Regions from separate parts of the Agrobacterium sp. rho-8.1 genome, predicted to be linked through region 1. Evidence: riboswitches for the same ligand, from Rfam matches in the RefSeq annotation. Region 1 holds a riboswitch; each other region holds the start of a gene.

Region 1 (10,150 bases):
CATAATGTTGCGGCTTGCCTCTGACGACGCCATTCCAGATGACGTTGCGACGTTGGTTGAGCGTCAATTCAAAGCTCATTTCCTGACGGATCTCATCGCTGAAGATCGCGTCCATTTCCTCGACCAACCGGGGTGAGGTGAACAATACGCCCATCTCGGTGTTCAGCGACATCGAGCGTGGGTCGAAGTTGAGGGAGCCGATAAAACCAATCTCGCCATCACGCGTGAACGCTTTGGTGTGCAGGCTGGCCTGGCCGGAACCGCGAAGCGAAAATGACGAGTTCTGGTCGGCAAGCGCGCGCAGCTCATGGATTTTGATGCCGTTGAGAAGGAGCGGGCGTCTGTAGCGCGAATATCCGGCGTGGACAGCCGCGACATCCGTTGCGGCGAGCGAGTTCGTCAAGACGCAAACCGAAACGCCATTTGCTGAGAGGCGAGACAGAGTTTCGACGCCCTTCAAGCCGGGAATGAAGTAAGGAGACGTGATCCGCAGCTTGTTCGTCGTCTCGTCCATGACGGGCAGCAGGGTTTCCATCAGGTAGTTATGGCCATGACGGCGCTTGCCGGCCGCTTTCTCTGGCGGATCGGCAACGACTTGCACGGTTTCCACCCAATGCAGCTTATCGGAATTGAGGAAGTTGTCGGAATAGTGCTGGCTTTCTACCCGTTCTAGATAGGGCCGTGCAGCACTTCCAGCCGCCAGCGCATCCATCCTTCGACGGAGTTTGGAAAGTCTATTCGGGCGCCGTGCGAGCAGCGACCTGACCGGCACCGCGACGGCGCTGTTCCAGTAGTCATCGAATATTTCTTCAGCCTGCACCAGACAATCGCCATGGGCTATGACATCGAAATCCCTGAAGTTTGCCTGTTCCGCTGCATCGAAATAGGCGTCCCCGATGTTGCGACCGCCGACGATCAGAACCCTGCCATCTGCAATCCAGGCCTTGTTGTGCATTCTCCGGTTGACGCTGCGAAACCGCAGGACCATTTCCAGCCCACGGCGGAACACGTTCTCCCGCGCTTTGGTGGGGTTGAACAGACGCAGTTCGATGTTGGGGTGGCTATCGATCGCATGAAAAGCGCGGTCCGGGATGGAGACGCCCAGATCATCCAGAAGCAGGCGCACACGCACGCCGCGATCAGCAGCTGTTATGACCTCGCGCATCATCAACTGGCCGGTAAGATCCGCGTTCCACATATAATACATGAGATCGAGGCTTCGGCCAGCCGCACGTGCGGATCCGACGCGGGCCGCGAAGGCACCAAGATTGGACTGCACGAGTGAAAGGGCATTGGGCTCGTCGCGTCCGCGTCTGATGTCCTTCCAATGACGGTCGAGCGGTGTTGCGTCATCTTCCGCCGGCAATGCCGTGGATGCGATCTTGATGATGATTTTGTCGCGGTGGCGCGACGCGAGTGCCATTCCAGCCACGATCATCACGACAACTAGGATACAGATTGCGATGGTTACGTACACGGCGATAGGGACACCCGCATCAATTGCATGCCTATTATATCTGCTGAAATCAATGGATTTCAATGCCGCGCTTGTCGGCTTCTTCCTTGATGATGTCCTCGACGGTCAGGCGTTTCAGGGCCGGATTTCCCAGCAGGTAATCATTTGCGATTTCGAAAATGGATTTGGGACTCTCGTTTCGGTGGAGCGTGTCGAGATCCTGGCCGATTTTCTCGCGCAGTTGCGTGTCGTCATTCATCATGTTTCCTCCATCGTATGAAGGCTAGAATGCACGGGCGGTATCTGGGTTCCTGTCACGCTTTGAAATGAGGATTGCATTGGTGGGTTACGCCAGCCATAACCCACCAATCAGGTGCTTGCCTTTGGGCAGGAGAATCGGGAATGCGGTGAAAATCCGTGACGTGCCCAACGCTGTAAGGTGGACGCGTGTGACCATACGCCACTGAGATGATCGGGAAGGCGGTGACATGCGGTTGAACCCAAGTCAGAAGACCGGCCTGATGCGATAGACCGAACCGCATGGACGGCGGCAGGTTTTGATGTGCTGGGCCGCGCCACGGCCCGCGCTGCATTGTTGGGGATAGACGATGCCACACGACGAGTTCGAACACGCGCTGGCGCCAGCTCAGGAATTTTCCGATGCCGACAAGCAAGCCGTCTACCGCGCCATCGAAACGCGACGCGATGTGCGTGACCAGTTTCTACCGAACCCTCTATCGGACGAATTGATCGGCAATTTGTTGAAAGCTGCACATGCCGCGCCGTCAGTCGGGTTCATGCAGCCATGGAATTTCACGCTGGTCACAGATGGGAAGGTGAAGCAACGCGCGTGGGAGGCCTTTTCGCGTGCCAATGCAGAAGCTTCTGAAATGTTCGGGCAGGAGCAGCGGGCGCTTTACCGCAACCTGAAGCTGGAAGGTATACGCAAGGCGCCGCTGTCGATCTGCGTGACCTGCGATCCGACGCGTGGAGGGGATGTCGTTCTGGGTCGCACACATAATCCGCGCATGGATGTGTATTCTACCGTTTGCGCCGTCCAGAACCTATGGCTGGCGGCGCGCGCTGAGGGCGTTGGTGTGGGATGGGTCAGTATCTTCCACGACGATGATATCCGCGGTATCCTCGATATACCGCCGCACATCGAAATCGTCGCATGGCTGTGCGTCGGTCATGTCGAGACGCTCTATGGCGAGCCGGAACTGGCGGTGAAAGGCTGGCGTCAGCGTCTGCCGCTGGACGAACTGGTGTTTCGAGATCGCTGGGGCGCGACGTGAAGGGGTCCTATTGCTGCTGAGGCTGCGCACCCTCCAGTGCGGGATTTTTCAGGTCGATGCGGCTTTGCTCCTCGGGCAGGAATTGTGGACCGACCATGCGAACCTTGTTCTTTGACGGGTCATAATCCCGCTCAGGCACGGGTACAGCCTCAACTTTGACGTCTGGCTTGCTGTCCGCTGGTTTGGTCGTGGCGTCACTCTTCGGTGACGTGATGGTGGTGATGCTGCTGGAGCCATTCTGCAAGGCGGTGGATTGCGGGGCTTTCGCCTGTTCATCCTGCTTTTTCATCTGGTCCTGATAGGCCGCCATATTGCAGCTGCAGGACGGTGCGCGGCTTGAACTGGGGTTGTTGCGGTAGGCGAAAGCCGTCGGCATGGACGCATAGGGCTGGCCGGTCTTTGCCGAAACCATGTCCGAGCTCTCCTGGCCTTCCAGCGCGTGGTAGAACAATTCCGTCTGCGTGCCTGGGCACATGCGCTGACACTGTGCCGCCTGATCGCGGAAATCCAGTGGCGTCGCATCTGATGAAATCGGGAAGAACGCGCCGTCACAGGTTCGCACACAGAGCGTTCTCAGGCCACCTTGCATGGGCATGTCCGGCGAGGGGGCGTAATCCGAATCATCGGGTTGGCTGAACGGATCTCCGGAGTGACGCATATCGGGGTCTTGCGAAGGGTCGGTCGAGGCGATGGACGGGGGCTGCTCATCGAAGCAGCCATTTTCATAGAGAGCGGCCATGATGTTTTCGCGGCTATTCTGGGCGTTGTCTGCCTGCTGCGCGGCCAGCATACGATCGCGGTCTTCTGCAATCATGGCGCGTTCAGCTTCAGCCTGCGCCAGCGCATCGCCGATTTCGCCGCATAGCTGCGCGTTCGGATTTCCATAGACAATCACGCTGCCGGAGGAGCAGCCATAGCCGCGCATATCGTTCCTGATCCGGCGGATGATGATGTTCTGCTGGGCCAGCGCGCTCGCATAACGGCGCACTTCCGCGGTGTTGCCCATGATGCGCGTTGGTTGGTTCAGCTGGGCGCGCAAGTCATTGCATATATCATTAGCCTGCACCGATACGGGTGCAGCGAACAGAACCGTTACAAGTGCGCCGATCAGTCGGCCTCTGCGCGGAATCAATGGGTCTGTCCGTTTCCGGCGCGCAATCATGCACGCCATATCCTGTTGATCATCCCGTGCAGAATGCGCGGGATGAGTATGCGTTCAGGATAACATAAGGCTGTGCCGCAAAGCGGCAACAGCCAGTTCAAAATTGCGTTAACCCGGACTTACACCGAAGGGTGTGAAGCCTGAACTGTTGCAAGGGCCGCCATGTTGACCACGCCGCGCGATGTCACCGTTGGTGACAAAATGTGGACGGGCATGGCTGAACCCAACAGGATAGGGCCGACATGCAGGCCCTCCGTCATGGTGCGTACGACGCCGAGGGTGATGTTGGCCGAATCCAGGTTCGGGAAGACCAGCAGGTTCGCTTCCCCCGACAGAGCACTATTGGGCATGGCCCGCTTACGCAGAATTTCCGACAGCGCCGAGCCGCCCTGCATTTCGCCATCGATTTCCAGTTCCGGCGCGGTGTCACGCACCAGTTGAAGCGCGCGGCGCATCTTGCGGGCGCTTTCCGAATCACGCGAGCCGAAATTCGAGTGGCTGACGAGAGCAATCTTCGGCGTTATCCCGAAACGCTTGATTTCCTTGGAAGCCAGGATTGCCAGCTCCGCGATGTCTTCCGACGTTGGGTCGTAATTGACGAAGGTGTCCGTGAGGAAGATTGCACCCTGCTGGGTAATGAGCAAGCTGAGACCGCCGAATGTGTGTGCGCCCTCGCGCTTGCCGATGATCTGGTTGACGTCGCGCAGATGGCGGTCGAAGCGGCCTTCCAGACCACAGATCAGTGCATCTGCTTCACCACGCTTGACCGAGAGAGCACCGATGACGGTGCTGTTTGTGCGAACGATGGTACGCGCCGCTTCCGGGTTGATGCCGGCGCGACCGACCAGAGCAAAGTAGTCATCGACATACTCGCGGTAGCGCGGATCGTCTTCAGGGTTGACCACGGCAAAATCCGCGTGCGGGCGAATGCGAAGACCGAAGCGCTTGAGGCGTGTTTCGATGATCTGCGGACGACCGATGAGAATCGGTACCCCTGTGCCTTCCTCCAACAAAACCTGGGCGGCGCGCAGCACACGTTCGTCTTCGCCTTCAGCAAAGATGATGCGCTTCTTTTCTGCCGTCTTCGCCAGGTTGAAAATGGGTTTCATGATGAAGCCCGAGCGCCAGACGAAACGGTTGAGCTGGTCGAGGTAGGCGTCGAAATCCGTGATGGGTCGCGCAGCCACACCGCTTGCGGCAGCGGCACGCGCAACCGCAGGCGCAATGCGCAGGATGAGGCGAGGGTCGAACGGCGAAGGAATGAGGTAGTTGGGACCGAAGATCGGTGTCTCGTCGCTATAGGCTTTCGCTGCGACTTCCGAGACTTCCTCGCGTGCCAGTTCCGCAATCGCGTGAACGGCTGCCATCTTCATTTCTTCGTTGATGGTTGTCGCGCCGCAATCCAGTGCACCCCTGAAGATGTAGGGGAAGCAGAGAACGTTATTGACCTGGTTCGGGAAATCCGAGCGGCCGGTGCAGATCATGGCGTCCGGGCGCGCGGTGCGGGCCAGTTCCGGCATGATTTCCGGGTTGGGATTGGCCAGTGCCAGAATGAGCGGCTTTTCCGCCATGCGGGCCAGAAGCTCGGGCTTCAAGACGCCTGCTGCAGAAAGGCCGAGGAAAACGTCGGCGCCATCAATGGTTTCGTTGAGAACGCGCTTGTCGGTCTTTTGCGCGTAGACCTCTTTCCACTCGTCCATCAACGTGTTTCGTCCTTCGTAGACGAGCCCCTCGATGTCGTGAACCCAGATGTTTTCGCGTTTTGCGCCCAGCACGACCAACAGATTGAGGCAGGCAAGGGCCGCCGCACCCGCACCGGATGCAACGATTTTGACATCGCCGATGGTTTTTCCCGCCAGTTCCAGTGCGTTGGTCACGGCTGCCGCCACGATGATAGCGGTACCGTGCTGGTCGTCGTGAAATACCGGGATGTTCATTTTTTTGCGAAGCTGACGCTCCACTTCGAAACATTCGGGTGCCTTGATGTCTTCAAGGTTGATACCGCCAAAGGTCGGCTCCAGTGCCGAAATGGTCGAGACCATGTCAGTGATGCCGGGGGCGTCGATTTCGATATCGAAGACGTCGATGCCTGCAAATTTCTTGAACAGAACCGCTTTGCCTTCCATGACTGGCTTGGAGGCGAGAGGGCCGATATTGCCGAGGCCTAAAACTGCGGTGCCATTGGAAATGACGGCGACGAGATTGGCGCGCGCGGTATATTCGGCAGCCATTTCAGGATTTTCGTGAATGGCAAGACAAGGGGCAGCAACACCGGGGGAATAGGCAAGCGCCAGATCGCGTTGGTTGCCGAGCGGTTTGGACGCCTGGATTTCCAGTTTTCCGGGACGCGGATAGCGGTGATAGAAAAGCGCCTGTTCTTCCAGATCCGCGTTGGCGTTGGTATTTTTCGTGTTGCCCGTTTCCTGAGAACTCATTCTGTCACCGCTTATTTCAAGTTTCTTCGAGGCCTTTGCATACAACAATCAGCTTGTGCGTACAGCCGTTTATTTTACCTGCTTCAAGCAAAGTCAGCACTTTCGCTTATGCTCAAACGCCGGTTTCGCGTGCTGAATGGCTGCGTTGTCATCTTGCTGAAACACGAGTCTGTTTTTCCATTGATGAAGATTGCCGAGTACAGGGGGAACAGTTCCATGGCCGGGCAAAGCGAAACCAGACAGTTCAGAACACTCTTCATTTCCGACGTGCATCTTGGGTCGAAAGCCGCCAAGACGGATTTCCTGCTGGATTTCCTGCGGCATCATGAAGCCGAGACCATTATACTCGTCGGCGACATCATTGATGGCTGGCGCCTGCGCCGTAACTGGTACTGGCCGCAAGGCTGTAACGATGTGGTCCAGAAGCTTCTGCGCAAGGCCCGAAAGGGAACGCGCATTGTCTATATTCCCGGTAATCACGACGAATTCCTTCGCGAATTTCCGGGCACCCATTTCGGTGGTATCGAGGTTGCCGAGCGGATGATCCATGAGGCCGCCGATGGTAAGAAATACCTGGTCATTCACGGCGACGAGTTCGACATGGTGGTCCGTAACGCCCGCCTTCTGGCTTATCTGGGTGACTGGGCATACGATGCTGCGATTGCCATCAACGTTCTGCTGGCAGCAGTTCGTCGCCGTATCGGCCTTCCTTACTGGTCGTTCTCAGCCTGGGCGAAGCTTCAGGTGAAACATGCCGTCAATTTCATCGGCGAGTTCCAGCGCGTGGTGGCGGATGAAGCACGCCGCAACAATGTGGACGGCGTCATTTGCGGACACATTCACCATGCGGTGATGGAGGATATAGACGGTATCCGCTACATCAACACGGGCGACTGGGTGGAAAGCTGCACAGCTGTCGTCGAGACGATGGATGGCACGTTTGAACTCATTACGTGGATGAAGTCTGATGAACAGACCGAAGAGCACAGGGTTGGCGAACTGGAGCCGGTCGCTTTTCCCAAGCTCATCGGCAAATACGCAGCTTAGAGCAGGCTGGTTTCCGTCAGCCCCAGAGTTGCGGCTCTGGGGGATGGACAATCGATTCGTAGTAGACCAATCCGGGGACGTGATCGCGCGCCAGAAGCAATGGGCCATCGAGATCGGCAAAGGCCGTGTCCTGCGCCAGCAACACAGCGGGCGCCATGCCGAGCGATGTACCGAGCATACAGCCCACCATGATGGTATAGCCAAGCCGCTCCGCCTCGCGCTTCATGATCAGTGCTTCGGTCAGGCCACCGGTCTTGTCGAGCTTGATGTTGATGGCGTCGTAACGGTCGCGGAGCGATGCCAGATCGGCTGTGAGATGTACGCTTTCATCTGCGCAGATCGGAACGGGCCTCGATATGCGTGAGAGCATATGGTCCTTGCCGGCGGGCAGCGGCTGCTCGATCAACGCGATGCCCAGTTCTGCCGCGATGGCGAGGTGATGTTCGAGATTGTCGTCCCTCCATCCCTCGTTGGCGTCGATGATGATCGTTGCCTTTGGCGCTGCGGCGCGCACGGCGCGGAGGCGAGCCTCGTCGTCTTCGGTTCCCGTCTTGATCTTCAGCAGGGGGCGATGTGCGTTTTCGGCAGCTTTCGCGGCCATGGTGTCTGCGTCACCGAGCGAAATCGTATAGGCGGTCACGATTGGGCGTGTGGCTCCACGCAATATCGTCCCTGCGACGCTTTTACCCGAAAGCTTTGCCTCTAGGTCCCACAGAGCGCAGTCCACGGCATTGCGCGCCGCACCCGGTTTCATCATGTCTTGTAATGCGTACCTGTCCAGACCGTTTGCCATGGCATCAGCGACTGCACGGATATCTGCCATTACACCCTCGATGGTTTCCCCGTAACGAGCGTAAGGCACACATTCACCGACACCCTTGGCGTCACCGTCATGAATTGTGCAGCGCACGACATGAATCTCGGTTCGGCTGCCGCGCGATATGGTGAAACTTCCGGCAATCGGGAATGTCTCTGCTGTGGCTTCAAGGTAACGACGCATGGAAATTGCCTTAGAGGTGATGAATAAACCTGTAAACAGACGAAAAATCACCCGTTTTCATCCGCAGGGCAGTGGCTTGCTGATCCGGCAGTCGATATGAATCGTTACAGAATCTTTAAGAAGCTGCATTCGCTTGGAGCAAGATGCAAGAACTTCAGACACAACAACAGGCGCAACCCGCGTCCATCTCGGCTGATAACGACGCTGAGGGTGGTAATGCGCGCTATGTTTTGAGTGGCTCCTGGCGCAATGCCAACATTCATCCCGTGCTGGCCGATATCGAGAAAATTGAAAAATCCGAGAAGGGTGGCTCCATCACGATGGACCTTTCCGATATCGAGAATATCGATACGACGGGTGCGTGGCTTTTGCGTCGCATGCGCTCGCGCCTGGAGCAGGCTGGTACGCAGGTCGCATTCGAAGGCAATGAACGGGCTGAGGAGATTATCTCGGCTTTGCCGGATGAAGCGCCACTTCCGCCCAAAGTAACGAACAAAAAAGGTATCGTTGAGCGGATATTCGACCCCATCGGCAAAAACGTCTTGCAGGCAGGTGCCGATTTTCTAGCGGGCATGTATATTCTGGGCTCTGCCGTGCGCGGTGCACAGATGAAGCTTGGGCGGGGGCGCGGCGTTTCGCCCGCAGCCATCGTCAACCAGATCGACCATATGGGCGTGCGCGCCGTGCCCATCATCCTGCTGATGTCGTTTCTGATCGGCGCGATCATTGCGCAGCAGGGCGCGTTTCAGCTGCGTTACTTCGGTGCGGAAGTGTTTGTGGTCGACCTGGTCGGCATCTTGCAGCTTCGTGAAATCGGCGTTTTGCTGACTGCGATCATGATTGCCGGTCGCTCAGGAAGCGCGATCACGGCCGAGATCGGCTCCATGAAAATGCGAGAGGAAATCGACGCGCTGAAGGTCATCGGGCTCAATCCGGTCGGCGTTCTGGTGTTTCCACGCCTCGTTGCCCTGACGATTGCACTGCCGCTTCTAACCATTATCGCCAACTTTGCTGCTCTGTTCGGGGCTGCCGTCGTTTCGTTGCTCTATTCCGGCATCACATTCGAGGTGTTCCTTTCCCGGCTGCATTCTGCGGTGGAAATTTCCACCATCGCATCCGGCATGATCAAGGCACCGTTCATGGCGCTGATCATCGGCATCGTGGCCGCTGTCGAGGGCATGAAGGTTGGCGGAAGCGCGGAGTCGCTCGGCCAGCACGTGACATCGTCCGTGGTGAAGTCCATTTTTGTTGTGATCCTGGTCGATGGCGTGTTTGCCATCTTCTATGCAGCCATCGATTTTTAAGGAGAGGCTGTGCAGGATCAGGCAGTAAAGACAGACAACAGCAAGAAAGAGCGGGAAGTCATTCTCTCGGTTGAGGGCGTGACCGTTGCGTTTGGCGACAAGGTCGTTCTCGATAATCTTGATCTCGACGTCTACCGAGGCGAAATTCTCGGCTTCATCGGCCCGTCTGGTGCCGGTAAGTCCGTTTTGATGCGAGCGGTTCTGCGCCTGCTTCCCCGTCAAGCCGGTACAATAAAAATTCTTGGGACAGATTACGACAAGGCGACGGAAGACGAGCGTATGGGTCTGGACACGCGCCTTGGCGTGCTTTTCCAGCAAGGCGCATTGTTTTCCGGCCTGACTGTAAAAGAGAACATCCAGCTTCCGATGCGCGAATATCTGGACTTGCCACAGGCGCTGATGGACGAGCTAGCCGCGTTGAAAATCGAGATGGTGGGTCTGGCAGCTGATG
Region 2 (10,150 bases), 1.1 Mb from region 1:
CGATTTCGGTCATGACGTCATCTGCGTCGACAAGATGCCCGAAAAGATCGAGGCGCTGAAAAACGGTCAGATCCCGATTTTCGAGCCGGGTCTGGATGCAATCGTCGCCAGCAATGCCAAGGCTGGCCGCCTGTGTTTTACCACCGACCTAAAAACTGCTGTTGCCGATGCGGATGCCGTGTTCATCGCCGTTGGAACACCGTCGCGCCGGGGTGATGGCCATGCGGATCTGGCTTACGTCTATGCCGCCGCCCGCGAAATCGCCGCAGCCGTGACCGGCTTTACCGTCATCGTCACGAAATCCACCGTACCGGTCGGAACCGGCGACGAGGTCGAGCGCATCATTCGCGAGGAAAACTCGAGCGCCGATATCGCCGTCGTGTCCAATCCGGAATTCCTGCGCGAAGGCGCTGCCATCGATGACTTCAAGCGCCCGGACCGCATTGTCGTCGGTCTGTCCGATGAGCGCGCGCGCCCTGTCATGACCGAGGTTTATCGCCCGCTCTACCTCAACCAGTCGCCGCTTCTGTTTACCACACGCCGCACATCCGAACTGATCAAATATGCGGCGAATGCTTTCCTCGCCATGAAGATCACCTTCATCAACGAGATGGCCGATCTTTGCGAAAAGGTCGGGGCCGACATTCAGGACGTTTCGCGCGGCATTGGTCTGGATGGGCGCATCGGTGCCAAATTTCTGCATGCCGGTCCCGGCTATGGTGGCTCGTGCTTCCCGAAGGATACGCTAGCACTGGCCAAGACCGCGCAGGATTTCGACAGCCCCGTTCGACTGATCGAGACGACGATTGCCGTCAACGATACCCGCAAGCGCGCCATGGGCCGTAAGGTCATTGCCGCCGTTGGTGGGGACATCAGAGGCAAGAAGGTCGCCGTGCTTGGCCTGACCTTCAAGCCGAACACCGACGATATGCGCGATAGCCCCGCCATTGCCGTCGTTCAGACATTGCAGGATGCGGGCGCAAAAGTCACCGGTTACGATCCCGAAGGCATGGTCAATGCCCGTCCGTTGATGGAGGGAATTGAATATGCTGATGGACCTTACGAGGCCGCGCAGGATGCCGATGCGGTGGTGATCGTGACCGAGTGGAACCAGTTCCGCGCGCTCGACCTCGACCGGCTGAAATCCATCATGGCCTCACCCGTTCTGGTGGATCTGCGCAATATCTATCGCCCGGATGAAGTCACCGCTCACGGCTTCACCTATGCTGGCATCGGTCGGTCATCATAGGAAGGCGAAAACATGCGATATCTGATTACCGGTACGGCTGGCTTCATCGGCTTCCATCTGGCGAAGCGTTTGCTGGACGACGGCCATTTCGTCGTTGGCTTCGACGGAATGACGCAATATTACGACATTGCGCTGAAGGAAAAGCGCCACGCCATTCTGGCCCGCTCCAACGGCTTCAAGGCCCAGATCGGCATGCTGGAAGATGTCGATGCGCTGAACCGTGCAGCAGACCTGGCAGAACCGGAAGTCATCATCCATCTGGCCGCGCAGGCCGGTGTTCGCTACAGCATCGATTGCCCCAAGGACTATGTCAATTCCAACCTGATCGGCTCGTGGAACATTTTGGAGCTGGCAAAGACGCTGCAACCCAAGCATCTGCTCTTGGCATCGACATCATCCATCTATGGTTCGAACGAAAAAGTCCCTTTCGCGGAAAGCGACAAGGCCGACGAGCCGATGACGATCTATGCAGCCACCAAGAAGTCCATGGAACTGATGGCGCACAGCTACGCACATCTTCACAAGGTACCGACGACGGCGTTCCGCTTCTTCACGGTCTACGGACCCTGGGGCCGCCCGGACATGGCCTTGTTCAAATTCGTGGACGCGATGTTGAAGGGCCAGCCGATCGACATCTACGGCGAAGGCAAGATGAGCCGTGACTTTACCTATATCGATGATCTGGTCGAAGGCATCGTAAGGCTCAGCCATATCCCGCCATCGGAAGACAACCGCGTCACGGACGAAGGTGTGATCGATACATTGTCGAAACACGCACCGTTCCGGGTCGTCAATATTGGCGGCGGTCAGCCGGTGGAATTGATGCGCTTCGTCGAGACGGTCGAGGACGTTCTCGGGCAAAAAGCCATTCGCAACATGCTGCCCATGCAGCAAGGCGATGTGCCTCGCACCTTCGCATCGCCCGACCTGTTGCGCGCTCTGACCGGCTACGCACCTGATATCACGATCGAAACCGGCGTTGCCGCTTTTGTGGAATGGTACCGCAACTGGCAGTCCGGCAAAGCCTGATCTCTCGGGCCGCCGGATATTCTCTCAGTATCAGCTATTGGCTTCTTCGCCCTCACCGGCCTGCAACAGACGGGTGAGTTCTGCGCAATTCGGATCACTTGCATCCAGCAACTGCACCGGTGAGGTCCAACCGAGCGTATAGCCAGCCACAGTCGCGATGGCCCAGGACGGGTCTTCACCGGCGCGCTGGAGCAGCTTTGGTCCCTGCGCAGATATACATTGCTGGGATTGCTGAATGGACTGCGCCGACGCGTTGACGCCTTGCATACGCTCCTGCACGTCAGCCTGAATCGGATTGAGAACGAAAAGCGTGATGAACCACGCGGCAATATCGGAAATCATGCGAAAACCTCTGCACACTCGGCGAAGACATCGGAAAAGGTCCGACATCGTAAAAGCGCCGAGACTTTCACCAGAGGGGCCCGGACCAGCGGGTTGACCCAGATGTGGGAGGCCGCTCGGCCAATTCAAGGGACGCGCATCCGAAATCGAACACGCGCCGCGCCGATAAGCTCATACCACGCTTTTGATGCCACGTATTCGCAGCGACAACCGCATCACATGCCTTTGAGTACGGATTGGTTCTCATCAACCGGAAGCCGGTAACGGATGTGGCAGATCCCGCCCTCCCCGCGCTCCACATCCACCTCCACGCCAAAGACGTCGCTGATCAGATCGGCTGTGAAGATAGTCGATGGCTTGCCGAGAGCCACCAGATGTCCGTTTTTCATGACGGCCACCCGGTCGCAGAACATGGCAGCATGGTTCAGGTCATGCAGGGCCGCAGCGACGGTCAGTCGCTGCTTGCGAACAAGATGGAGAAGCGCAATTTGATGGCCGATATCAAGATGATTGGTCGGCTCATCGAGAAGCAGAATATCAGGCTTTTGCGCCAGAGCACGGGCAATGTGCAGCCTCTGCCGCTCGCCACCCGACAAAGTGTGCCATAGGCGCTCGGCAAGATGCTGGGCATCCACATCCAGCAGGGCCTGATCCACGATGGCATCGTCCTGCGAGGACCATGGAGACAGTGCGCCCTTGTGCGGGGTACGACCAAGCTCGACGGCTTGGCGAGCATTGATCCGTTCCTGCGTCTCTGCCTGCTGTTCAACAAGCGCAATGGAGCGCGCAACATCCCGGCGGTTCAGGCTCTGCATGGCCTTTCCATCGAGCGTGACTTGACCGGATCTCGCTTTCCTGATTCCGCAGAGAAGCGACATGAGGCTGGTTTTGCCGGAGCCGTTCGGACCAACGATACCAAGAAATTCGCCCGGCCTGATCTCGAGACTGACATTCTTGACGATTTCAACACCGCCCGCAGACCAGCATAGATCGTGTGCACGAAGCGTCATACCGATCTCCGTCGCTGGCTGAGAATGAGCGCGAAGGCCGGTGCCCCGAACAGTGCCGTGATGACGCCGATGGGCAGCACCTGCCCTGTAATGATGGTGCGCGAGACGATATCGGCAGCGATCATGAACACGGCACCCGTCAGTGCGGCGGCCGGCAACAGACGACCATGTCGAATACCGACGATCATGCGCGCCGCGTGAGGTATGACGAGGCCGATAAAACCGATGGAACCGACGATGCTGACCATAATGGCGGTCATCAAAGCGCAGACCCCTGTCAGAACGATATAGACCCGGCGCACCGGTATGCCGAGGGACGCAGCGGATTCGGAACCGAAAGTGAAGGCATCCAGCGCACGGGCATACCATAGACAGACAACGAAACCTCCCAGAGCGACAGGCAGGGCCAGCCAGACATCCGGCCAACGGACACCAGACAGGTTGCCCAGCAGCCAGAACATGATGCCGCGCGCCTGTTCGGCATTGGCTGCCTTGGTAACGATGAAGGAGGTGATGGCGTTGAAAAGCTGTGAACCGGCAACGCCCGCCAGAATAATGGCGCTGTTACCGCTGCCCGCTCGCAACGCCAAGAGACTGACGAGCGCAAACGCCACCAGAGCGCCGAGAAATGCGCCGAGTGGCATGGTCAGCATACCAGCACCAAAACCCAGAATGGCAACCCCGACTGCGCCGGTAGACGCACCGGCAGAAATGCCGAGAATGTAGGGGTCGGCCAGCGGGTTGCGCAAAAGCGCTTGAAGCACCACCCCAGACAGCGCAAGGGCGGCACCACAACAGGCAGCAACCACCGCCCGGCTGAGGCGGTAGTTCCAGATGATACCTTCATCGATCGCATCGAGAGGATAGCCCGCATGGAACACACGGTTCGCCACCGTCTTGGCAACGACATCCAGTGGAATGGATGTCTCGCCAACGGCGGCACCGAGCCAGAGCGCCAGGGCTAACAACCCGATCGCCAAAAGGACGGCGCGGGTCAGGGTGAAACAAGCGCTCATGGCTTACTTGGACAGTCCAAGCTGGACGACGGCGTCGGCCAGAACTTCGATGCCTTCGATGGTGCGGATCGTCGGGTTCATGGCCTGGGCGTCCATGACGACGACATGGCCCTGCCTCACCGCTGGCATGAGGCTTGCGACCGGGTCTTCTCTGAGGAATGTCTGTTTGACGACAATGTCGTCTGCCGGGTATCGCTTGCGGTCCATCTTGCCGGCGACAATCAGCGTCGGCTGTGACTTCGCGATGGTTTCCCAACCCACCGTCGGCCACTCCTCGTCGCTTTCGATGACGTTCTTGATGCCCAGTGCCGACATGATGTAACCGGGCGCACCATTCTTGCCCGCGACATAGGGGTCGATATCCAACTCTGCGCTGGAGAACCAGAAGACGGCGGAAAGTTTGCCGTCCACGGACGCCATCTTCTTGCGCGCCGCCTCTTCGCGGGCCTTCAGATCAGCCACCAGCTTTTCGCCCTTGTTCTGAACATTGAAAATCTTGGCGAGATCGGTCACTTCCTGATAGATCAGGTCCATGGTGAAGACGGAGTGGCGAACCCCATCACCGCCGCTGGAATTATCCTTACCCGTGCAATCGGCAGGTGATATGTAGACCGGTATCTTCAGTTCCTCGAATTGCTCGGGCTTACCGACCACACCTTCCGGGCCGATATGCCACTGGAATTGTGCCGTCACCAGATCGGGTTTCTTGGCCAGAACACTCTCGAAGCTCGGATCATTATCCGCCAGACGGTCAATCTTGGCATTGGCCTCCTCGTAACCCTTCAGGACGGGGCCGATCCAGACCGCGGTTCCGACAACCTTATCGGCAAGGCCGAGCAAATAAAGAATTTCCGTGGTGCTCTGGCCCACAGATGCGGTGCGCTCGGGCGCATGCGTGAACGTCACGTCTCGACCGCAATTCTTGAGCGTCAGCGGATAGCTCGTCTCAGCCGCTTGCACAGCGGGCAACCATGTGCTGAACGCCGTAACGGCCAATGCCGCAGCACACATCGTCTGTCTGAAATGGAATGTCATTTTCGATAGTCCCCGATCGTCATGGGCGCCACAAAGGCAGCCGTGTATGAACATGTTTAGACAGTCAGTCCGCAACGACGCGACACTGGGACTCTCTGAAACCGGGACATGGCAGATGGAATAGGCGCTGAGCAGCGCTCGATGCAATCACGACGTCTCCTGCTCCGGGCATCCCCGCCCGTGAATTGGAATGAACTTACGACGGCAGGTCTCCTGGCTCACGGATTTGCGTCTTCACCCGACCTTCCCGCGATATCGCTTCGCAGTGGCATGACGCTTTTTAAGAAAAGCGCCAATGGGTTCGACAATCCGCTCACAGTTGCGGGGGCAGCCACGGCATCGGACCGAAATCCTCACCGTATTCCCTATTATTCCTCACGATTGCTCGCTCGAAACCGTCGCGACCAGATAGACGGAATGCGGCCACGTGGTCAAGCATCTCTTTTGTTATGTTATTACATTTTATATTACAAGGTGGTATTTTCTCTAGGCTTCACATCGCCAGCGATCATAACGCGAAAGGCCGGGAATCTCTTCCCGGCCTTGATAGCGAAACGCTCTGCTGTGCTTAGGGCAGCGTGTAGGCAATGACATAGTCACCGGGTTTCGTACCCACCGAACCGTGGCCGCCCGCGACCATGACGACATATTGCTTGCCGTTGTCCATCGCATAGGTCATCGGCGTCGCTTGGCCACCAGCTGGAAGACGTCCCTCCCACAGCTGTTTGCCGGAGGTCAGATCGTAAGCACGCAGATAGTTATCGACGGCGGCACCGAGGAAGGCCACGCCACCCTTGGTAATCATCGGTCCACCGATGCCGGGAACACCAACCTTAAAGGGCAGTGGAAGCGGCGTCATATCGTAAACGGTACCGTTCTTGTGCTTGTAGGCAACGTCACCGGTGCGCAGATCAGCACCCGCGACATAACCCCAGGGCGGCGCCTGGCAGGGCACGCCGAGCGGTCCGAGGAACGGTCCCATCAACACGCCGTAAGGCGCTCCGTCGTTACGGTTGAGGCCCTGCTCGCTGCCTTTTTCATCCTGCCCCTTGGGCGGAATCTGTGCGCGAGGCACAAGTTGCGACGTGAAGGCCAGATAGGTCGGCATGCCAAACATGACCTGACGCTCAGGGTCGACCGCCACGGAACCCCAGTTGAAGGTACCGAAATTGCCAGGGTAGATCAGAGAACCATTCACCGACGGCGGCGTGTAGCGACCTTCATAATTCAGCTGATGGAACTTGATGCGGCACGCCAGCTGGTCGAACATGGAGACGCCCCACATGTTCTTTTCAACCAAGGGCTCGGGCTTGAAGGACAAAGCAGATGTCGGCTGTGTCGGCGCGCTGAAATCTTCCGGAATGGCACCGCCGGGTGCCTTCTCTTCCGTCACGGCCAGGATCGGCTCACCATTGCGTCTGTCGAGAACGTAGATATCACCCTGTTTGGTCGGCCCGACGAGTGCCGGAACAGTCTGGCCGTCTTTTTTTGTGATGTCGAGCAGGACCGGCTGCGCTGGAACGTCCATGTCCCAGAGGTCGTGATGTACCGTCTGGCGCACCCAACGATCTTGTCCCGTGTCGATATCCAGCGCGACGATAGACGAGGAGTATTTCTCAACGCTCTCGCTGCGGCCCATGCCCAACTGATCGGGAACCTGATTGCCGAGCGGAATGTAAACGAGACCAAGCGCTTCATCGACGCTGAACACCGACCAGCTGTTGGGCGAGTTCGTCGTATAGGTTTGGCCCGGCTGCAAAGGCTGCGTCTGCGTCGGATTTCCCGAGTCCCAGTTCCAGATCAAAGCCCCGGTGTTGACGTCAAACGCTCTGATAACGCCGGACTGTTCCTGCGTGGAGTAGTTGTCGTTGACCGCACCGCCGATGATGATCTTGTTGCCGACGATGACAGGTGGGGATGTCGAGTAATAGTAGCCAGCCGGATTGTGCTCCATTCCGGATGCGAGTTGCAGCGTGCCGTTCTGTGCAAACGAATTGCACACCAGACCCGTCGACGCGTCCAAGGCAATCAGACGCGCGTCAGAAGTGGGCAGATAAACGCGCTGTGCGCAGGGCGCACCGGCTTGCACGGCAGGATCGGCATAATATGTCACACCGCGGCATGTCTGATGCTGACGGTCAGGATTGAGACCCGCATTCGGATCGTACTTCCACTTTTCCTTGCCTGTGGCAGCGTCGATGGCAATTGCCCAATTGTGCGGTGTGCAGAGATAGAGCGAGTTTCCCACTTTTAAGGGAGTCACCTGATAGGTTGTTTCGCCCACATCGTCCGGCAGCTTCACGTCGCCCGTCCGGTACCGCCACGCTTCCTTCAGGCCGCTGACATTGTCGGTGTTGATCTGCGCCAAAGGCGAGTACCGCTGACCATAAGAGGTGCGGCCATATTGATACCACTCATTGTCCGGAACAGCGTTTCCATAGGATGGCGACGCCGTTACCACCTCCGTGGGAAGAGCCCCCTCCATGTCCTGAGGATCCTGCGTCATGGCAAAAGCAGCAGCACCGACCGAAACCAGAACGGCCGTCAACAATGGGACAGCGTTTGCGCCATAGGTAATGCCGGTTGGACTGGTAAAGCCCAATGGCTTTCTGATCCAAGGCATCAACAGCCACATGCCGATGACGATGATGAAGCCGCCACGCGGTCCAAGCTGCCACCAGTCAAAGCCGACTTCCCAAAGCGCCCACAGCAACGTGGCGATGACGAAGGCGGCATAAAAATGCAGTGCCAGCTTGTTTCGTTGAAACAACAAAACGGCAGTGATCACGAATGCGATACCCGCCAATGCATAATAAAAGCTTCCGCCCAGCATAACCAGCTGAGAACCGAAACCGAAAATTGCAAGTCCAATGAGCGTCAGGACGACTGCAGTGGATGTGACTGCCATAAAAAGCCCCCGGTGGTCTCCCACGCGGGAAACACGATCAGGCCTTAAAGGTTCCCGAAAAAATCACGATTTCGCCACTTTTTCGAAATCGCCAAAAGCAGCTTGCATATCGCCGGTGTTTTTGGCCGCAGCAATCATCGCCGCAAGCAGAATTCTGGCCTGTCCGGGCCGCAATGTCTGCGCGTGGATGGCGCCTGCCGCACCCAAATCATGGCCTCCACCGCCGCCGCCGTAACCGGCGACAAGCCTGCCAGTGGGCACCCGGCTGGAAACGACCACAGGCACACGAGCATCTCGGCATCGGCCAACAGCTTCGACAATACGGACATTGGCATTACCCGAACCCAGCGCCGCCAGAACAATGCCATCGACGCCAGCCTTGAGGCTGGCATCGATATGGGTCGCTTCGCAGCCAGGATGGATTGCTACGATGTCCACTCTGATATCCTTGACGCTTGCCGAAAGGCCGAGGCTGTGAGGACAGAGGGATGTGCTTGCCAGATCGAACGCGTCGCGCTCATCCGACGAGCGTTTGTAGAGACCCCATGCCGGCAGAAGCTTTCCGCCGAAGCAGACCAGAACGCCTTTTCCGACGTTGGAAGGATCAATGCAGGCTTGGATGGCGGACGACAGATTATCCGGCCCATCCGCCTGCGGGTGATCAGCAGTAAATTGCGCACCGGTAAAGATCACGGGTTTCGTCAGATGGTGCTGGAGATGAACCAGAAGTGCGCTTTCCTCCATGGCATCTGTACCATGAAGAATGACGACGCCGGACACGGCGGGATCGGCAAGCTCCAAGCCCACCGCATCGCTGATATGCTGCATGTCCGACAGCGTCAGGCTGGACGAATCCTTCGCCATCAACTCGACGGGCTTGACCAATACATTGGCGATGGTGAGGCCGGAAACCAGCGTCTCGCCAGAAAGCGCTGGCTTGGCCGCGCCGGTGTCATCGCGCGTGCTGGCAATGGTGCCGCCAGTGGCAATCACAGCCACCTGCATTGTCGTATTCTCAGCGCTCACGCATCGCCTCGAGGTCCAGTCTGCCTGGACGTTTCGGCTTTCGCCAGTTCATGAATGCGATTTCGCAACACATACCATCCCGCAACGAGAGCTGGCGCAATGATGACGAGCGAACCGACCGTCAACGTGCCAGCAGGATAATCCAATGCCATCAGCACCAGAACGCCGAGAAGAAAGACAAGTGTCAATATGCCGGTGTAAGGCGCGCCAAACATTCTGAAATCAGGACGGCTCATTTCTCCCCGCCGCGACAGGTGCCACAGCTTGAGTTGGCATAACACGATGACACCCCAGGCGCAAATAATGCCCAGAGCCGAAAGATTGAGAGCAATTTCAAAGGCCTCGGACGGTATGATGGCGTTGAGAATGACGCCGATGACGGTCACGACAGCGGTTACCGCAATGCCGCCATAGGGCACACCCGCTTTGTTCATCTTGGCCAGAGCGGCAGGTGCCGAGCCGGAAACGGCCATCGAGTGCAGGATGCGCCCCGTCGAATAAAGCCCCGCATTAAGCGATGACAAGACCGCCGTCA
Region 3 (10,150 bases), 1.4 Mb from region 1:
AAAGGCCACGGGCTGACCTTCACCATCGGCCGCGGCAACGACATCTGCTGCATGGCCATCGAGGCGATGAGGCATCTTGTTGTTGGCACCGATCTTTCCACAGTGTTGGCAAACCCTGGAAAATATTGGCGGCATCTAACCAGCGATAGCCAGTTGCGCTGGATCGGCCCGGACAAGGGTGCCATGCATCTGGCCACCGGTGCCGTCGTCAATGCTGTCTGGGATCTGCTGGCGAAACAGGCGGGCAAGCCCGTCTGGCAACTGGTCGCCGATATGAGTGCGGAACAGATCGCCGATATCGTCGATTATCGCTACCTGACCGATGTGTTGACGCGGGATGAAGCCTTGGCGATCTTGAAAAAAGCTGAGGTCGGCAAGGCAGAGCGCGTCGAGATCCTTAGACAGGACGGTTACGCCTGCTACACGACATCCGCCGGTTGGCTTGGTTATGGCGACGAGAAGCTGCGCCGCCTTTGTCAGGAGGCCATCGATGCTGGGTTCAACCACGTAAAAATGAAGGTTGGCCGCGATCTGGAAGACGACATTCGCCGCCTGACAATTGCCCGTGAGGTGATCGGCCCCGACCGTTACCTGATGATCGACGCCAATCAGGTTTGGGAAGTGGATCAGGCGATCGAATGGGTCAACAAACTCGCCTTCGCCAAGCCCTTCTTCATCGAAGAGCCGACCAGCCCTGACGATATCGCTGGTCATCGCAAAATCCGTCAGGCCATTGGCTCGGTAAAGGTGGCGACGGGCGAAATGTGCCAGAACCGCATCATGTTCAAACAGTTTATCGCCGAAGGTGCCATCGACGTGGTGCAGATCGACAGTTGCCGAATGGGTGGCTTGAACGAGGTTCTGGCCGTGCTGCTGATCGCCGCAAAATACGATCTACCGGTCTGGCCGCATGCCGGCGGCGTGGGCCTGTGCGAATATGTGCAGCATTTGTCGATGATCGACTATCTCGTCGTTTCAGGCACCAAAGACGGCCGCGTTATCGAATATGTCGATCATCTGCATGAGCATTTTATCGAGCCCTGCGATATCAGGAATGCGGCCTATATGCCGCCCACGATGCCAGGGTTCTCTGTCGAGATGAAGCCTGATTCGATTGACGCCTATATGTTTGGTGGGGCGTAGGTTGTTTGGTCACTACTAATCGACCCTCTCCTCCGTCATCCTCGGGCTTGACCCGAGGATCTAAAGAGCCGCCGGCATCAAACGTGGTTAGATCCTCGGTTCAAGCTCGAGGGTGACGACTGTGGCCGGGTCGGATTCAGTCGTTGAAGTTCGCCAATGCCATTTCCAGTCGTCTCCACTCCATTTCATTACCCGGCAGACCGAAACGCAGATCATCAGGCCTTTCGTCGAAAATGCGGGTGAGAATGCCGTTCTTTGCGAGGTGGTCAAATAATGGCATCACCCGTTTGTCCCTGACCAACGTGAACAGCGACGTGCCGCCTGCGATCGCCAAGCCGGTATTCTTCAATAGCCCGTTCAAACGCTCCGCCTCTTCCCTTAGCCGGAGTCTCATTGCATCACTCCACATCTTGTCCGCCAGCGCCTCCGTTGCGATGTGCAGGGCTGGGCCGGAAATCGCCCAGGGGCCAAGGCGCGATTCTAGGTCTGCGGTGATATCGGGGTGAGTAATCGCGAAACCGAGGCGGATGCCTGCCATGCCGTAGAATTTTCCGAAGGAGCGCAGCACGATGCGGCTTTCTGAGTGGCAGGCGTCTGCGATGCTTTCGCCATAGCCGGTTTCAACGAAGGCCTCGTCCACAACCAGCAGGCCGCCTTTGTCGTGCATGGTGTCTGCCAGCGACAGCAAGGTATCGCGATCTGTGACCCTTCCATCGGGATTGTTGGGGTTGATGACGATGGCGTAATCGAAGGCGTCGAGATCAGTGACGTCAGAGACTTCGGTAACAGGTAGTCCGGCGATACGCGCAGTGCGGGCGTGTTCGGCGTAGGCGGGCGACAACACGCCACAGGTTTTCGCACCGCGTCGAACGGCGATCTGCGCGAGCAGTGGCATCAACATTTGCGTGCCTGGCGATGCGGCGATGTGTGCGGAGGAAGGCGCGCTGAAGGCGGTTGCGGCGATGTCTTTCAGCGTTTCCACGGCGCGCGGTTCCGGCAGGCGGGCAAAGGCGCTGGCGGGAACAGGCGAATGCGGGTAGGAGTGCGGATTGATCCCGGTCGAAAGATCGATCCAGGGTTCGGGCGCTTGTGGAAAAAAGAGACGCGCCTGACCCAGATTGCCACCATGGCGGATCGCCGGTTGCGTCTTTTCTGGTATCCTGTCGCCCATGTTCTTCGCTCTCGCTTTCCTGTCGCTGCTGATCGAACGCCTTGTCGGTTATCCCGACTGGCTGTTCCAGCGCATCGGTCATCCCGTGACATGGATAGGTTCGCTTATCGCGCTCCTCGATAGAAAATGGAACCGGGAAGGCGACACATTTTTGCGCCGCAAGGCCATTGGCGTGGTGGCGCTGGTTGTTTTCCTCGGTTTGACCGTGCTTCTTGCAGTGATGTCGCAATCCATTCTTCTGGCTCTGCCTTTCGGCCTGTTTTTTGCGGCCGTGTTGGGTGCATCGCTTCCAGCACAAAAAAGTCTGGAGCAGCATGTCGCCGCTGTGGCCTCGGCTTTGGAGCGTGATGGTATCGAGGGTGGCCGGAAGGCGGTTTCGATGATCGTCGGGCGTGATCCTGAAAATCTGGACGAGGCGGCCGTGTGCCGCGCGGCGATTGAAAGTCTGGCGGAGAACTTTTCCGATGGCATCGTCGCGCCGTCGCTTTGGCTTGGGTTCTTGGGCTTGGCCGGAGGTGCCGGTTACAAGGCCATCAACACGGCAGATAGTATGATCGGCCACCGCTCGCCACGCCATGAGGCATTCGGTTGGGCATCGGCGCGGCTTGATGATCTGGTCAATCTGCCCGCCTCTCGCCTCACCGGTTTTCTGTTCGTCACGGCCGCTTTTTTCGTGAAGGGCGCTTCGCCACAGGCGGGTTTGCGCGCCATTTTCCGGGATGCCAGTCATCATAGCTCGCCCAATGCCGGGTGGCCGGAAGCGGCGATGGCTGGGGCGCTTGGTTTTGCGCTGGCAGGTCCACGCTCTTACGGAGGGCGGATGATCGAAGCGCGTTTTATGGGCGAAGGCGGGCGGAGGGATTTGACCGCTGCCGATGTTCGTCAAGCGTTGAAACTGGCACGCATTGCAGACGCTATGCTGATTGGCCTGTTCGGCGCGCTTCCGCTCGTCATCGCGCTATAGCCAGCAGCGCGTCGAGATCGAGATGGCGTTCCATATGGTCTGCCAGCCGGTCCAGCACGTCATCCACCTGTGCTTCATAATTCAGGGCTGAATGATGGCCGCCCAGCCTCTCCAGCCACGCACTGCGTTGGCTATCATCGGCAAACAGGCCGTGGACGTAGGTGCCGAACACGCGGCCATCTGCCGAGATCGCGCCTTCGCGGTGGTTGCCGATGGCGGAAAACGGGCGAGCTGCATCTTTCCCCTCGGTCGCGCCGACATGCATTTCATAGCCGGAGAAAGATATTCCGTCGAAACTTCTGCCTGTGACCGAAACCAGCCGTTTATCGTCGGTCAGGACGGTATCGACATTCAGCAGTCCCAATCCTTCAACCGTCATCGGCGCGCCTTCGATGCCATCCGGGTCCGCCACGGTTTTGCCGAGCATCTGATAACCACCGCAAAGACCCAGAACACGGCCGCCCCGGCGCAGATGTGCCTTGATATCGGTATCGAAACCGGCATTTTTCAACGTGGTCAGATCGGCGATGGTAGATTTGGAACCGCAGAGCAGAACCAACTTGGCATCGCCCGGAATGGCCTGACCGGGTCGTATGCGCAAAAGCTCCACATCCGGCTCCGCTTCCAGGGGATCAAGATCATCGAAGTTGGAGATATGCGGCAGGATGGGCACGGCGATGCGAATTTTCGCACCGGGTTTGTGCTGTCCTGGTGCTGTTAGACCCAGCGCGTCTTCGGCGGGCAGGCGGCTGGCATCGGCAAAATGCGGCAGAAGGCCAATCGGATTCCAGCCGGTTTTGTCAGCGATGAGACGCATGCCCTCATCGAACAGGGTCGGATCGCCTCTGAAGCGGTTGACGATGAAGCCCATGATCATCGCTGCGTCGTCCGGTTCCAGAACCGTTTTTGTGCCGACAAGGCTGGCAATGACGCCGCCCCGGTCTATATCGCCGATCAGGATTACCGGAACATTGGCTGCGCGGGCAAAGCCCATATTGGCGATGTCATTGGCGCGAAGATTAACCTCCGATGCGCTGCCCGCACCCTCGACCAGAACGAGGTCGGCTTGTGATTTCAGATGCTCGAAACTCTCCAGCACCTGCGGCATCAGCCCCGCTTTCATATGCTGATAATCCGCCGCTTTGGCATTGCCGATGACCTTGCCCTGCACCACAATCTGCGCGCCGGTTTCGCTCTGTGGCTTCAGCAGCACCGGGTTCATGTGGACGGAAAGCGGAACGCCTGCGGCACGCGCCTGCAAGGCCTGCGCTCGACCGATTTCACCGCCATCGGCGGTCACGGCGGCATTGTTGGACATGTTTTGCGGTTTGAAAGGCATGACGGACAGGCCGCGACGCACGAATGCGCGGGCCAGACCCGCCACCATAAGCGACTTGCCGACATCCGAGCCGGTTCCCTGAAACATCAAGACGCGCGCTGCCATGAATTAGAACTCTATGCCGGATTGCGCTTTGACGCCCGCCTTGAAGTGATGTTTCACCAGCGTCATTTCCGTGACCATATCGGCGGTATCGATGAGCAGCTGTTTGGCGTTGCGACCGGTGACGATGACGTGCAGACCGGGGCGACGGTTCTTCAGGGTCTCCACGACCTCCTCCAGCGGCAAATAATCGTAACGCAGCGCGATATTCAGTTCATCCAGCACCACAAGACCGATGGTCTCATCAGCCATCAGAACCTTGGCTTCCTCCCAGGCCTTAGATGCGGCAGCGACGTCGCGTTTCAGATCCTGAGTGTCCCACGTGAAACCTTCGCCCATGGTCCGCCATGCGACGCGATCTCCGAACAGGGCCAAAGCGCCCTGCTCGCCGGTTGACCATGCGCCCTTGATGAACTGGACGATGCCGACACGTCTGCCGGTGCCGAGCATGCGAAGCGCCAGCCCGAAAGCGGCGGTGGACTTGCCCTTCCCGGCGCCGGTGTTGATCATCAGCAGGCCTTTTTCGATGGTCTTCTCCGAGACTTCAGCGTCCTGCACCACCTTGCGATTGACCATTTTGGTCCGATGACGTTCGGCTTCGCTGTCGCTGATGTCACGGGTCATGGCGGTTCATCCTTCCGGGTATCTTGCTTTTCGAAGCGGCGACTATAGCCAAAACGCATGCGTGAGCAATGATGCCTGGCATTGACACTCAAGCATCGTAGGGCCTAAGGGTTAGGGTCTGACGGTCTTTTTCCGGCAACGGGAAAAGCTAAGAGGGAACACGGTTCAGTTTGCAATGCGAACCAATCCGTGGCTGCCCCCGCAACTGTAAGCGGTGAGCCCGCGCCGGAAAGCCACTGGACATCAAAAGTCCGGGAAGGCGGCGCAAAGGCGTTCAAGCCGCGAGCCAGGAGACCTGCCGTTTCAGGAAAAACGTCTGCCGGGCGGGGTGCTCTGGTCAGTCGGTTGTTTGAACAATGGCTGTGCGTGTCGTCGCATGCTGTTTTTCGATATCCGCACCCCAGGACCATGTTGAAGGCGCGGAAATTATACTCTTGGATATCAGATCGACATCGCCCAGCGTGAATGACAAAGCAGATCGCGACACCGCGCCCGGCGTCGTTGTTTACGTGTGCCGTAGCTGCCGGTCCGAAGCGGATCCGAATGCTGACCCGCGTCCCGGCGCAACACTTGCGCAGGCGGCCATTGATCTGGGGCGGTCAGAGGGTGTCGATATCCGCAGCGTCAATTGCCTTGCCAATTGCAAGCGCGGCCTGAGTGCCGCGATGCGTAGCGCCGATGGCTGGTCCTATATGTTCGGATCGCTCGGTGAAGACGATGCGGCCGATCTGGTGGTTGGCGCGCGGCTTCTATCTCAGGCAAGTGATGGCTTGATGCCATGGCGCGGGCGGCCCGATAGTTTGAAGCGCGGCCTTGTTGCCCGCATTCCCCCTTTGCATTTTACCGAGGAGACATCATGACCACGCTCAACCGCGTTCCCTGCACCATTATCACCGGCTTTCTGGGCGCTGGAAAAACCACCTTGCTGCGTGGCCTTCTGGAAAAGCTCGATGGCAAGCGTCTCGCCATCATCGTCAATGAATTCGGCGATGTCGGTATTGATGGTGAAATCCTCAAGGGTTGCGGCATTGAAAGCTGCCCGGAAGAAAACATCGTGGAGCTGGCCAATGGCTGCATCTGCTGCACGGTAGCGGATGATTTTCAGCCCGCCATCGAGCAGATCCTGAGCCGCGAGCCACGCGTCGAGCATATTCTGATCGAAACGTCAGGCCTCGCGCTGCCTAAACCGCTGGTGCAGGCTTTCCAGTGGCCAGCGATCAAAAGCCGGGTGACGGTTGATGCGGTCGTGGCCGTGGCCGATGGTGCCGCCTTGGCAGACGGCATGGTATCGCATGATCTGGAAGCACTCGCTGCTCAGCGCCAGAATGACGAAGCGCTGGATCACGACGATCCTGTCGAAGAGGTGTTTGAGGACCAGATTGCCTGCGCCGATCTGATCGTCCTGACCAAGGGCGATCTGCTCGATGCCGCAGGGTTGGAGCGGGCGAAGGCGCATATCAACGCGCATCTTCCCAAGGCCGCCAAGATCATCGTGGCCGCCAATGGCGTAATCGATCCGGCCGTGCTGATCGGTCTTGGCCTTGCGGTGGAAGAGCATATCGAAAATCGCCACACCCATCACGACGATGAAGAAGATCATGATCATGACGAGTTCGACAGCTTCGTCGTGGAGCTGGACGCGGTAACGGATGCCGATGCGCTGGCCGCGCGCATTTCCGAAACAGCGGCCTCTGAAAACGTGTTGCGCATCAAGGGTTTCGTGGACGTATCGGCCAAGCCGATGCGGTTGCAGGTGCAGGCGGTCGGCTCACGCGTCAATCATTATTTCGACCGTCCCTGGGCCGCCGGTGAGGTGCGTCGCAGCCGTCTCGTAGTGATCGGTGAAAAGGGTCTCGACCGCGCAAAAATCGAGCGGATGCTGGCTGCCTGATCCATGCACATCCTCGCCACCACATCTTCGTCTCTGGACGATCTGATAGAGCCGGTTGATCTCGACCAAGGCGAGGTTGATGTGGTGGTGATGTCCTTTTCGGCGAGCGATCTGGGCGGCCTGGAGCGTGGGTGGCAGCGGAGCACGGATGGTTCTGTTTCATTCGTGTCCGCAAATCTTTTCGAACTGCGGCACCCCATGTCGGTTGATCTGTGGATCGAAAAGACTGCGGAACATGCAAAGCTGATCCTTATCCGGATTCTTGGCGGTGCCGACCGCTGGCGTTATGGCGTCGATGAGTTGTCCAGAATGGCGCGACGACGCGGCATCAAGCTGGTGCTTCTGCCGGGCGAATGCAGCGAGCGCGACGAGAAACTGGAAGCTGCGTCAACGGTCGACCTGCCGACCCAGTCCAAAATCCTGTCTTTCTTTCGGCAGGGCGGGCCGGAGAATATGGGCCGTGTGGCGAAAGGACTTGCAGCTTTTGCGCGAGGTGATGCCTGGCCAGATATCGAAGCAGAACCCCTGCCGAAATCCGGTTTCTACCGACCCGACGAGGGCGTTGTCGATCTATCCGAAGCGCTAAACGGGTTTTCAGACGACGCGCTCCTGCTGCCGATCCTGTTCTATCGTTCCATGCTGATGGCCGCTGATGTCGCTCCCATCGACGCGCTCTATGGCACGTTGCGCAAGCGTCGCTTCGCGCCACTTCCAGTCTTCGTCGGCGGTCTGAAGGATGCGGAAGCGATCCGGTTTCTGGAGGAAACACTCGCGCCACTGAAACCGGCGGCGATGATTGCGGCGACGGCTTTCGCCAGCCACGCCGATGGAGACGGCCATAGCCTGTTCGACCGGCTGGGTGTGGCGACGTTTCAGGTCATCATGGCCACCACGCGGTGGGATGGCTGGGCAGAAAGCATGCGCGGTCTCAACCCATCCGATCTTGCCATGCATGTGGTGCTGCCGGAACTGGATGGCCGGATTCTGGCCGGTGCCATTTCTTTCAAGCAGCCTGACCCGCAAGGCGGACGCGGCCTCGTTCATTGCTCCGAGCCGGATCGCGTCGAACAGGTTGCGGATCGTATCTCCGCGTTTCTGCGGCTGAAAGAGACTGCAGCATCGCAGCGGCGAATTGTCATTCTGATGCCGGATTATCCCGGTGCGGCACCGGGACGCACAGGTTACGCTGTCGGCCTCGACGTGCCGCAAAGCGTGCTGGAGATTTTGCACGATCTGCGCGAAGCCGGTTATGCGGTGGACAATATTCCTGACACGGCACGGGCATTGCTTGATTGCGTCGAGCGCGGGTCAGCCAGTTTCGGACTTGCTGAATATTCGACGTCTCGTCATGCCTTGCCGCAAGCCGCTAATCAGGCACTGGATGATACCTGGGGTGATGCGGACAAGGACGATGCCGTCGCTAACGACACATTTCACTTTCGTGCGGCTCGGTTCGGTTCCGTAACGGTTGCGTTGGCACCGGATCGTGGCCGCACCGAAGACCGGCGGGTGGATTATCACGACCCTGCCCTGCCACCCCGGCATGCGCTTGTCGCTTTCGGCGCATGGATGCGCCATAGCCTCGATGCGCATGCGATCATCCATGTCGGCGCGCATGGCACGCTGGAATGGTTGCCGGGCAAGACGGTGGCTCTCTCGCAAGCCTGCTTCCCGGAAATCGTCACTGGTGCGCTGCCGGTGATCTATCCGTTTATCGTTTCAAATCCCGGCGAAGCCGCGGTCGCCAAGCGTCGTATTGCTGCGGTGACCATCGGCCATATTCCGCCAGTGCTGGTGAATGCCGGGCTTACGAGCGAACAGATGGCGCTGGAACAGCTTGTCGATGAATATGCGCAGGCCGATGGGCTGGACCGCCGCCGCCGTGACAGGCTGGCGAAACTGATTGTCGAAAAGGCTCAAGAAACCGGGCTTGCCGGAGATGCCGGTGTCGGCACGCAGGACGATGCCGATACGGCTTTGTCGCGGATCGATGCGTTTCTCTGCGACCTCAAAGATTTCGCCATCAAGGATGGCCAGCATGTGTTTGGCCGCTGTGTGGATGATGAGCCTGATGTCCTCAGGCGAGACAGTGCCAAGGCAGAAAAAGCGGCGTTGCTGGCAGCGCTAGATGGGCAGCACATCACGCCCGGCCCTTCCGGCGCGCCGGCGCGCGGACGACTGGATGTGCTGCCGACAGGCCGCAATCTCTACGCTGCCGACCCGCGCACCATGCCGACCCCAACCGCTTTCGAGCTTGGCCGGATGGCGGGCGAAGAGGTGCTGCGGCATCATCTGCAAAGCCATGGTGATTGGCCTAAGCATATCGTGTTCGATCTCTGGGGCTCGGCATCCCTGCGCAATGGCGGCGAAGATGTGGGCCACGCGCTGCATCTGATGGGTGCGCGGCCGATCTACGATCAGGCTACGGGTCGCGTCACTGGCATCGAAGTGTTGCCTCCGGCCGTGCTGGGACGTCCCCGCGTGGATGTGACATTTCGCATTTCCGGCCTGTTCCGCGATATGTTTCCGGCGCTGATCGCTTTGCTCGACGCTGCGGCAAGGGCGATTGCACGGCGCGAGGAATCGCCTGGCGATAATCCCTTGGGAGAAGAGGCCGCCGGTCTCGGCCATATTCCCGCGCGGATCTTTGGCTCCGCGCCCGGCACTTATGGTGCGGGCATCGAAGAAAAGCTGGCCAATGGCCGTTGGGATGATCGGGAAGAGCTTGGCCAAATCTATCTCGATGCCGCAAGCCATGCCTTTGGCGGGGCGGATGGTCTTGGCGTGTTCACTGACGTCGGTTTTGCCGCACAGGTAGAGAAAGCCGACCTGCTGGTTCATACAGGAGATGATCCGGGGCGTGACCTGCTGGATGGATCCTCGGACGTTGCCTTCATCGGCGGTTTTGCAGCAGCC

The links. Region 1 has a riboswitch for cobalamin ahead of bluB (5,6-dimethylbenzimidazole synthase). Riboswitches for the same ligand answer to the same signal wherever they lie in the genome.
Region 2: it holds a riboswitch for cobalamin, as region 1 does, so the genes downstream of both, RMR21_RS12795 (ABC transporter substrate-binding protein) here and bluB (5,6-dimethylbenzimidazole synthase) in region 1, are expected to answer to the same signal.
Region 3: it holds a riboswitch for cobalamin, as region 1 does, so the genes downstream of both, RMR21_RS14060 (DUF1636 family protein) here and bluB (5,6-dimethylbenzimidazole synthase) in region 1, are expected to answer to the same signal.

The regions. Positions count from the first base shown of each region.
Region 1 covers NZ_CP192788.1:1,493,839-1,503,988, reverse strand. The annotation lists gene RMR21_RS07555 (phospholipase D family protein) at 1-1,438, opposite strand, end outside; gene RMR21_RS07550 (hypothetical protein) at 1,527-1,718, opposite strand; cobalamin riboswitch at 1,811-1,992, shown strand; gene bluB (5,6-dimethylbenzimidazole synthase) at 2,065-2,751, shown strand; gene RMR21_RS07540 (DUF2865 domain-containing protein) at 2,759-3,913, opposite strand; gene RMR21_RS07535 (NADP-dependent malic enzyme) at 4,033-6,348, opposite strand; gene RMR21_RS07530 (UDP-2,3-diacylglucosamine diphosphatase) at 6,565-7,395, shown strand; gene dgcA (N-acetyl-D-Glu racemase DgcA) at 7,412-8,395, opposite strand; gene RMR21_RS07520 (ABC transporter permease) at 8,539-9,699, shown strand; gene RMR21_RS07515 (ABC transporter ATP-binding protein) at 9,709-10,150, shown strand, end outside.
Region 2 covers NZ_CP192788.1:2,584,505-2,594,654, forward strand. The annotation lists gene RMR21_RS12770 (UDP-glucose dehydrogenase family protein) at 1-1,249, shown strand, start outside; gene RMR21_RS12775 (NAD-dependent epimerase) at 1,262-2,278, shown strand; gene RMR21_RS12780 (hypothetical protein) at 2,309-2,620, opposite strand; gene RMR21_RS12785 (ABC transporter ATP-binding protein) at 2,836-3,630, opposite strand; gene RMR21_RS12790 (FecCD family ABC transporter permease) at 3,627-4,646, opposite strand; gene RMR21_RS12795 (ABC transporter substrate-binding protein) at 4,650-5,681, opposite strand; cobalamin riboswitch at 5,868-6,096, opposite strand; gene RMR21_RS12800 (glucose/quinate/shikimate family membrane-bound PQQ-dependent dehydrogenase) at 6,250-8,589, opposite strand; gene RMR21_RS12805 (asparaginase domain-containing protein) at 8,653-9,615, opposite strand; gene RMR21_RS12810 (amino acid permease) at 9,612-10,150, opposite strand, start outside.
Region 3 covers NZ_CP192788.1:2,881,363-2,891,512, reverse strand. The annotation lists gene RMR21_RS14085 (L-fuconate dehydratase) at 1-1,143, shown strand, start outside; gene cobD (threonine-phosphate decarboxylase CobD) at 1,280-2,314, opposite strand; gene cbiB (adenosylcobinamide-phosphate synthase CbiB) at 2,313-3,278, shown strand; gene RMR21_RS14070 (cobyric acid synthase) at 3,265-4,722, opposite strand; gene cobO (cob(I)yrinic acid a,c-diamide adenosyltransferase) at 4,726-5,343, opposite strand; cobalamin riboswitch at 5,452-5,660, shown strand; gene RMR21_RS14060 (DUF1636 family protein) at 5,778-6,203, shown strand; gene cobW (cobalamin biosynthesis protein CobW) at 6,197-7,234, shown strand; gene cobN (cobaltochelatase subunit CobN) at 7,238-10,150, shown strand, end outside.